Regions from separate parts of the Weizmannia sp. FSL K6-3076 genome, predicted to be linked through region 1. Evidence: riboswitches for the same ligand, from Rfam matches in the RefSeq annotation. Region 1 holds a riboswitch; the other holds the start of a gene.
The links. Region 1 has a riboswitch for S-adenosylmethionine ahead of NSS95_RS03765 (O-acetylhomoserine aminocarboxypropyltransferase/cysteine synthase family protein). Riboswitches for the same ligand answer to the same signal wherever they lie in the genome.
Positions count from the first base shown of each region.

Region 2: it holds a riboswitch for S-adenosylmethionine, as region 1 does, so the genes downstream of both, NSS95_RS01705 (bifunctional homocysteine S-methyltransferase/methylenetetrahydrofolate reductase) here and NSS95_RS03765 (O-acetylhomoserine aminocarboxypropyltransferase/cysteine synthase family protein) in region 1, are expected to answer to the same signal.

Region 1 is NZ_JBBOWU010000001.1:854,148-858,456, forward strand. It holds gene NSS95_RS03755 (murein hydrolase activator EnvC family protein) at 1-699, shown strand, start outside; gene cls (cardiolipin synthase) at 928-2,373, shown strand; SAM riboswitch class I at 2,473-2,580, shown strand; gene NSS95_RS03765 (O-acetylhomoserine aminocarboxypropyltransferase/cysteine synthase family protein) at 2,684-3,982, shown strand; gene NSS95_RS03770 (homoserine dehydrogenase) at 4,237-4,309, shown strand, end outside.
Region 2 is NZ_JBBOWU010000001.1:360,717-365,025, reverse strand. It holds gene NSS95_RS01705 (bifunctional homocysteine S-methyltransferase/methylenetetrahydrofolate reductase) at 178-2,013, opposite strand; SAM riboswitch class I at 2,082-2,182, opposite strand; gene NSS95_RS01700 (hypothetical protein) at 2,224-2,850, opposite strand; gene NSS95_RS01695 (LCP family protein) at 3,021-3,980, opposite strand.

The sequences.
Region 1 (4,309 bases):
GCATTAATCAAAAAGCTGGAAAAACAAAAAGACAGCCTTAAAGAAGAGAAAATGTCGCTGAGTGAACAAAAGAGCATCCTGGCTGACCAAAAAGCTTCCATTGAAAAAGCCATTGCGTTTGCGAAAAAGCAAGCGGAGGAAGAAAGAAAGGCTGCAGCAAAAGCAGATGCAGCAGCAAAGGCACAAACGAATGCAGGATCAACAGGATCAGCAGGATCAAACGCAGGGACAACCCGCTCTGCATCGGTCAAGTCAAGTTCCGGGAGCCATTCCGGCGGATCCCTTCCGCAAGTATCTTCCGGGTCCTTTACGCGACCGGCATCCGGATATATTTCATCTGAATTCGGCGGGCGTTCCGGCGGGTTCCATCCGGGCATTGACATTGCCAACAGCATCGGGACACCGGTTGTCGCTGCAGCCGACGGTGTCGTGTTCAGGGCGTACCACTCTTCTTCATACGGGAATTGCGTCATGATCACCCACTATATTAACGGGAAGTTGTACACAACCGTTTATGCCCATTTGAGCTCGTACAGCGTCAGCACCGGGCAGCACGTCAGCAAAGGGCAGCAGATCGGAGCAATGGGAAATACCGGGGAATCAACAGGACCGCATCTTCACTTTGAAATTTATAACGGCCGCTGGACACCACCGCCACATACCGGTGCCCAAAACCCGAGAAACTATGTTAACTTTTAATAAGGACGAAAAAAAGAACCGTATCCATTGGTGCGGTTCTTTTTGCATGCAATGGCAGGGAAAGTGCTGTACGATAGGTAAGGCGCAAATATTATGGTATGATACAATTGTTATTTTTGCTGCGCAAACATATCCTATATCAATTCCAAAACACTTCACCGTGTTCCCGGATACCGGCCGGGAACAAACCTCAAGCAGGAACAAAGGGTGTACGAAAAGGAGAACGCAATGATTATAACGGTACTACTGGTTATCTTGTTTCTTTTGAATTTTATTCTGGCGGGAACCGTTATTTTCCTGGAACGGCGAGATGTCGGCGCAACTTGGGCATGGCTTTTGGTGCTATTATTCCTGCCGATTGCCGGCTTTATCCTGTATTTGGTATTCGGGCAAAATTTAAGCCGCCGGAAAATTTTTGACTGGAAGGTACAGGAGAAGATCGGCATTAAAGAAATTTCCCAGCAGCAAATTGAACTGCTGCGCGAAAACCGGTTTCCGTTTCATGATGAGCGGACAATCCAGTACAAGGATCTCGTTTATATGCTGCTGATGAATGACGGGGCAATCCTTTCCCAGGACAATCACGTCGATATATTTACAGACGGCAGGAAAAAATTCGAGGCTTTATTTGAAGACATCCGGAATGCAAAAGACAGTATTCATCTTGTATATTATATTTTCCGGAATGACCGCCTCGGCCATGAATTGATTGAACTGCTGTCGCAAAAAGCAAGAGAAGGCGTAAAGGTGCGGCTGCTTTATGATGATATGGGGTCGCGGATGCTGTTCCGCCGCAAATTTTTCCGGCCGCTTGTTGTTGCTGGTGGGGAAGTGGCGTCCTTTTTTCCTGCCCGGATCCCGCTCGTCAATTTGCGCGTCAATTTCAGGAATCACCGGAAATTGGCGATTATTGATGGGCAGATCGGATATATCGGCGGTTTTAATGTCGGGGATGAGTATCTTGGCCTGAATAAGAAATTCGGTTACTGGCGGGATACGCATCTACGGATTGTAGGGAGTGCTGTTTATGCCATGCAGACCCGCTTTATTTTGGACTGGAATCAGGCGTCACCGCATGATGTAAGAGATGAAGAACGTTATTTCCCGGTCATCCCATCGCAGGGTGAAACCGATATCCAAATCGTCTCAAGCGGCCCCGATTCTGAATGGGAGCAGATTAAAAACAGCTATATTAAAATGATCAATTCCGCCAAAAAATATATTTATTTGCAAACACCGTATTTTATTCCGGATGACAGCCTCCTGAATGCGCTGACGCTTGCCGCCTTATCCGGAGTGGATGTTCGGATTATGATTCCAAATAAACCGGATCATATGTTTGTCTATTGGGCGACGCTTTCCAACATCGGCCAGCTGTTAAAAACGGGCGTCAAAGTGTACATTTATCAAAAAGGGTTCATCCATGCGAAAATGATTGTCGTAGACGGGAAAATTGCTTCCGTTGGGACGGCCAATATCGATGTGCGCAGTTTCCGTCTCAATTTTGAAGTGAACGCCGTGCTGTACGACCGTGAGCTTTCCGGCACACTTGCCGGCGTTTTCCGGGACGATATGGCCGAATCAACCGAATTAACGCTCCATGATTACCAGAACCGGCCGCTTTATGTGCGGTTTAAAGAGTCCATTTCCCGGCTATTGTCGCCAATATTGTAGAAGAAAAAGAAAATTTTTTCAAAAAAAGGTTGACGGTTTGCCATTGTTCTTCTATAATCTTAAACAATAAGTCATTCAAAATTGAATTATGAAAAGAAACTCTTATCGAGAGCGGCGGAGGGACTAGGCCCTGCGAAGCCCGGCAACCTTCAGGCATTTGCCTGAAAAGGTGCTAATTCCTACAGACATGCGTCTGAAAGATAAGGGAGGAACTTACATACATTGTAACCCTCTTCCCTTACGAAGAGGGTTTTTTCATTTCCTCTTCCATCTTTCACGAAAAAATTTTAAAAAATCAGGAGGCTTTAAAATGACACAACCATCATTCCAACCGGAAACTTTATTGTTGCACGGCGGCCAGGAACCGGACCCGGCGACAGGATCGCGCGCCGTACCGGTATACCGGACGACTTCTTACGTTTTTCCGGATACAGAACATGCGGAGGGCGTCTTCAATTTATCAAAAGAAGGTTTCATTTATTCCCGTCTCGGCAATCCGACTGTGGATGTTTTTGAAAAACGTGTTGCTGCACTGGAAGGCGGAACAGCGGCTGTCGGTTTATCATCCGGCGCATCGGCCATTGCCTTTTCCATTTTGAACATCGTGCGTGCGGGTGATGACATCGTATCCGCCAGCAATCTTTACGGCGGCACCTATAATTTGTTTGCTGTGACATTGCCGAAATACGGCATTAACGTCAAGTTTGTGGACGGGTCCGACCCTGAAGCGTTCCGCCAGGCGATCACCCCGAAAACAAAAGCATTGTACGCGGAAATTATCGGCAACCCAAGCCTGCAGGTGCTCGACGTGGAAAAAGTGGCGGAAGTGGCCCATGAAAACGGTATTCCTTTGATTGTCGACAACACGTTTGCTTCTCCGTATGGTGCGAATCCGATCAAATGGGGCGCGGACGTGGTTGTCCATTCGGCGACAAAATGGATCGGCGGGCACGGAACGGCGATCGGCGGTGTTGCCGTTGACGGCGGGTGTTTTGACTGGAACACAGACAAATTCCCGGACTTTAGCGAACCGGATCCGAGCTATCACGGCTTGCGCTACGGCGTCGACACGGCACAGGCTGCGTTCGCCACAAAACTTCGCGTTCAGCTTTTGCGCGACTTCGGGCCTGCTTTAAGCCCGGACAACGCCTTTTTATTCCTGCAAGGGCTTGAAACGCTGCATCTGCGTGTGGAAAGGCATAACGAAAATGCATTGAAAGTCGCGGAATTTCTGAAAAACCATCCAGATGTTGCTTGGGTCAATTACCCGGGCCTTGAAGACCATCCGTCCCATGAGCTGGCGCAAAAATATTTGAACGGCGGTTACGGCTCCATTGTCAACTTTGGTGTGAAAGGCGGCCGGGAAACAGGAAGACGCGTGATCGACAATATTAAGCTGTGGTCGCATGTAGCGAATGTCGGCGACGCGAAATCGCTGATCATCCACCCGGCAACGACTACGCATTCGCAGCTGAGCGATGAAGAACTGGAAAAATCAGGGGTCACAGGCGATTTGATCCGCCTGTCCGTCGGGCTTGAAGCCGTCGAAGATTTGACAGCCGACCTCGATCAGGCCATTACAAAAGCAACAGCCGTTACAGCCCGGTAAAAGCGGGGAGCGGGTCCGGCAGATTCGTGCGAAGGCCGCCATGCGAATGCCAACAGGCGATCCGGAAAACTTATACGATGTTCTGGGCTGATCCCATTGAACAATGTTGCGGCCCGGACGGTCTGCATACCTGATCCAGATCGGGAGCTTCTGGATACCGGCTGCACCGAATACTGTCGGACCGCTTGACCGTTTTAAATGAACAAAACGCTTCAGAGGCGAAAGAGCGCTAGATGTAGGGAGGAGTTTGGATAATGAGAGTGATTAAAGCAGCGCTGCTCGGCTTTGGGACGGTCGGCCAGGGCGTGTACGAAGCGGTCCGGACCC
Region 2 (4,309 bases), 490 kb from region 1:
GATGCTGGCGATGCCGGTGCCACTTTTGATTGAGTTTAAAGTGCATGCATCTCGCCGGGGCTGACGCCGGTCAAGGTTTCGTTTTGTCTTCTTGAGCTCTTTTCTTAATCTTGCAATTGGACAGTGCTATCAAAGTTTCACTTCAATGAATCCGCCTGTACTCTTTTCGTTGCAGTCTCAGACAATGCCTGCGCCTCGCACTGCTGTTTTTTCGTGGATGTAGCGCGTGCATTCCACTGTGAGTTCATAGCGTTCGAGCGGCGTAATCAGGTAAATGCCGTTGAAATAGGCGAGGGCCGCATCGATCAAGTTACGGCTGATCGCAAGGCTTTCTTCACGCGCTTTTGCAGGGTCGCCATTTGTTTTTTCCATCGCCGCCAAAATTTCATCCGTCAGTTTGATGCCCGGCACTTCATTGTGCAGAAAGACCGCGTTCCGGTAGCTGGTAAGCGGCATAATGCCAAGATAGATCGGCGCGTCCAAATGCTTCGTTGCTTCATGGATTTGCTCGATTTTTTCCGTGCTGAACACAGGCTGGGTGATAAAATAATCGGCACCGTGGCGGATTTTGCGCTCCAACCTCCCGACCGTTTTATCAAGATTGCGGACGTTCGGGTTAAATGCAGCCGCGACGGAAAAATTCGTTTTCCTGTGAAGCGATTTGCCGGAATGGGAGATGCCATCATTGAATTGCTTGATCATTGCGATCAGTTCCATGGATGACAAATCGTATACGCTCGTCGCTCCCGGGAAGTCGCCGATTTTTGTCGGATCCCCCGTGATGGCAAGCACCTGGTCAATCCCGAGCGCAGCAAGGCCCATTAAGTGCGACTGCAGCCCGATCAAATTACGATCACGGCATGTAATATGAACAAGCGGCCGGATGCCATGTTTCTCTTTTAAAATTGAAGCAATCGCTGTGTTGCTGATGCGCGGGCTTGCAAGCGAGTTGTCGGCCATTGTCAAGGCATCGATGCCGGCGTCGTGCAGCGCTTTTGCCCCTTCAAAAAAGCGAGTCGTGTTCAGCGTTTTCGGCGTATCCAATTCGACAATGACAGAGCGGCGCTTTTTTACGATTTCATGCAACGGTGGTTCGTGCTGCGCCGGGGCGGCTGCGATTTCAATTTTCGGTGGGCGGACCGTTTTTTCTGTGACAGGCAAAAGCCCCTGCACCCCGTCTGCGATTGCTTTGATGTGAGCTGGGGTCGTGCCGCAGCAGCCGCCGATCAGACGCACACCCTGTTCGACCAGTTTTTCGGCGCATGTTTTAAAATAATCGGCGTTATTTGTGAACGTGAACCGGCCTTCCTCGTAATCTAAAAGACTCGCATTCGGGTATGCGGACAAAAAGGCACGCTTCGGTATCGGGATTTCTTCGAACGCCTGGATCATGTGGTGCGGGCCGAGCCGGCAGTTCAGGCCGGTCACATCGGCGCCGCGGTTTTCAAGTTCCTTGAACGCGTCGCGGACCGGGGTTCCGTTTTGGAGCACGCCCGGTTCGATAAGCGAGAACTGGGCGATGACCGGGACATCCGCTTCTTTTTTCGCAATGTCAACGACCGTATACAGTTCTTCCGCGTCAAAATACGTTTCCAAAAGCAGGGCATCAACTCCTTCGTCCAGGAGGTGAAAAATCTGCTCGCGGAACGTACGCTTGATTTCGGCAAGTGTTGCTTCGGTTTTGCGCTGGCCGCGGATACCGCCGACTGTGCCGAGTATAAATGTGTCACGGTTTGCCGCCTCTTTTGCAATCCGGACGGCCGCTTTGTTGATGTCTTTTACTTTTTCATCCAGTCCATACTGTGCAAGCTTGATATAGTTGGCACTGTACGTGTTGGTCTGGATGACCGATGCGCCAGCTTCGATATAGGCGCGGTGGATCGCGTGGATGTCTTCCGGGTGGCTCAGATTGAATGACTCATAACATGTGTCGGCGCCGTATGCATACAGCAGCGTCCCCATTGCCCCGTCCGCAACAAGGATGCGGTTTTTTAACGTTTCGAGAAAGTCCAACTTTTTACACTCCCTTTGCATGATATGAAAAAAGCCTCCCGGAAAAGGAGGCAAGATGATAACATGGCTCCTTATCTTTTCAGGTATACCTGTTGGATTTAGCACCGTGCCGTATGGCTGGTTGCTGAGGTTTCATCGGGCCAAGTCCCTCCGCCTCTCTTGATAAGGCTATTTAATTGAACGTACTTAAAATTTTGACTTATTTATACTTTACACTTGTTCGGGTGACATGACAAGGGGGAAATTGAAATTCATATTGGATGCGGTTTCGCCCCTATTGTCTAATTGGCTTTCTTTTGTCTTTTTGAGCTCTCCAAAAGGACAATTTGCTCTTGGTCCGACTCTCTTTTGTCTTTTTGAGCTCTCCAAAAAGACAATTTGCTCCCGGTACGGCTTTCTTTTGTCTTTTTGAACTCTCCAAAAAGACAATTTGCTCCTGGTCCGGCTTTCTTTTGTCTTTTTGGGCCCTTCAAAAAGACAATTTGCTCTTGGTCCGGCTTTCTTTTGTCTTTTTGAGCCCTTCAAAAGGACAATTTGCTCTTGGTCCGGCTTTCTTTTGTCTTTTTGAGCTCTCCAAAAAGACAATTTGCTCCCGGTACGGCTCTCTTTTTTCTTTTTGAACCCTTCAAAAAGACAATTTGCTCTTGGTCCGGCTTTCTTTTGTCTTTTTGAGCCCTCCAAAAGGACAATTCGCCCCTGATCCGACTCTCTTTTGTCTTTTTGAGCTCTCCAAAAGGACAATTTGCTCCTGGTCCAGCTCTCTTTTGTCTTTTTGAGCTCTCCAAAAGGACAATTTGCTCCTGGTCCGGCTTTCTTTTGTCTTTTAGAGCTCTCCAAAAGGACAATTTGCTCCCGGTACGGCTCTCTTTTGTCTTTTTGAACCCTTCAAAAAGACAATTTGCTCCTAGTCCGGCTTTCTTTTGTCTTTTTGAACCCTCCAAAAGGACAATTTGCTCCCGGTACGGCTTTCTGTCTGCAACAAAAAAAAGAGCCGGAACCGGCCCCTGTTATTCATCCAAAAACTGTTTGATGGCTTCTATATTTTTTTCTTTGTCCACTTCGAGTGCGGCGCCGACGCCCGGATAGCTGACATTGGTATAGGTGCCGGCAACCGGTACGGTCATTGTTTTTACCTTGAGGTTGCCTCCGACGGCGTCTTTGGCGAGCGCAAGAATGTTCATTTTGCTCATATTGGTGGCAATATACGGCTGAATGGTTCCAAGCAGTTTCGGCGCTTTGGCGATACCGTTCACGCTGAAAACTTCAGATTGGAGCGCTTTAAGCACTTTTTGCTGGCGGGCAACCCGGCCAAAGTCGCCTTGCGCGTCATGTCTGAATCGTGCGTAGGCGAGCAATTGTTTCCCATGCATCAGCTGTTTTCCAGGATAAAGCGTCAAGCCGATGTTTTCCGACATTTTATGTTCCACGTTCATTTCAATGCCTTGAGGCGCCAGGGTATCGACAATTTTAACAAAACCTTGGAAATCGACAAGTGCATAATATTGCACATCAATGTCAAAATTGGTTTTGAGTGTTTGACGCAGCAATTCAACACCCTTTTTTTGATTCTTCAGATTGCCAAGATAGTAGGCTGTGTTAATTTTATAGTTTCTATACCCCGGAATTTCGGCATAAATGTCACGCATAATCGAAATGAGCTTCACCTGGTTATTCTTCGGGTCATATTGGGCAATCATGATGGTATCGGTTCTTGAATCTTCTTGCCCGCGCCGATCAATTCCGAGAAGGAGAATATTGGTGCGGCCATTTGCATCCTTTTTACCGTTAAATTCCAGATTGTCCATATTTAAGGCATCATTCGGGTCTGTCTGATGAACGCCAGCGTAGTATTGATAGGCTGTGTAACCCGCGCCGGCGACGATGAGCAGTAAAAAGAGCATAAGGAACACTCTGCGCCAGCGGACTCTTGACCGTTTTTTCTTTTTTTTCGCTACTCTTGACTCCATAGAATCCCTCGTTTTAGTAGTCTGTCTTCATTATTATTATCTAAAAGCGGCAATTTGTCACGAAGATTTTGATGAAATTTTGTTATTTTTGTCGAGATCATAATTTGTGGGGGATTTCACATAACTTTCATCCAAAGTTAAGGCGTTTTTTATTTTCCAGCGGTATATTGATGTTTGTCATCAGGTAAGAGCTTTTGTTGGTTCGTCTGCTTTGTGCAGGCGTTTTTTTATGGCCGGAGACGTGGAGGTCTTAAGCATTTATTAAGTTTCGGCAGGTATCTTTTTCTTTGCAAGAGAGCTTACAACCTACTTTTTTCATATGCCCCTTT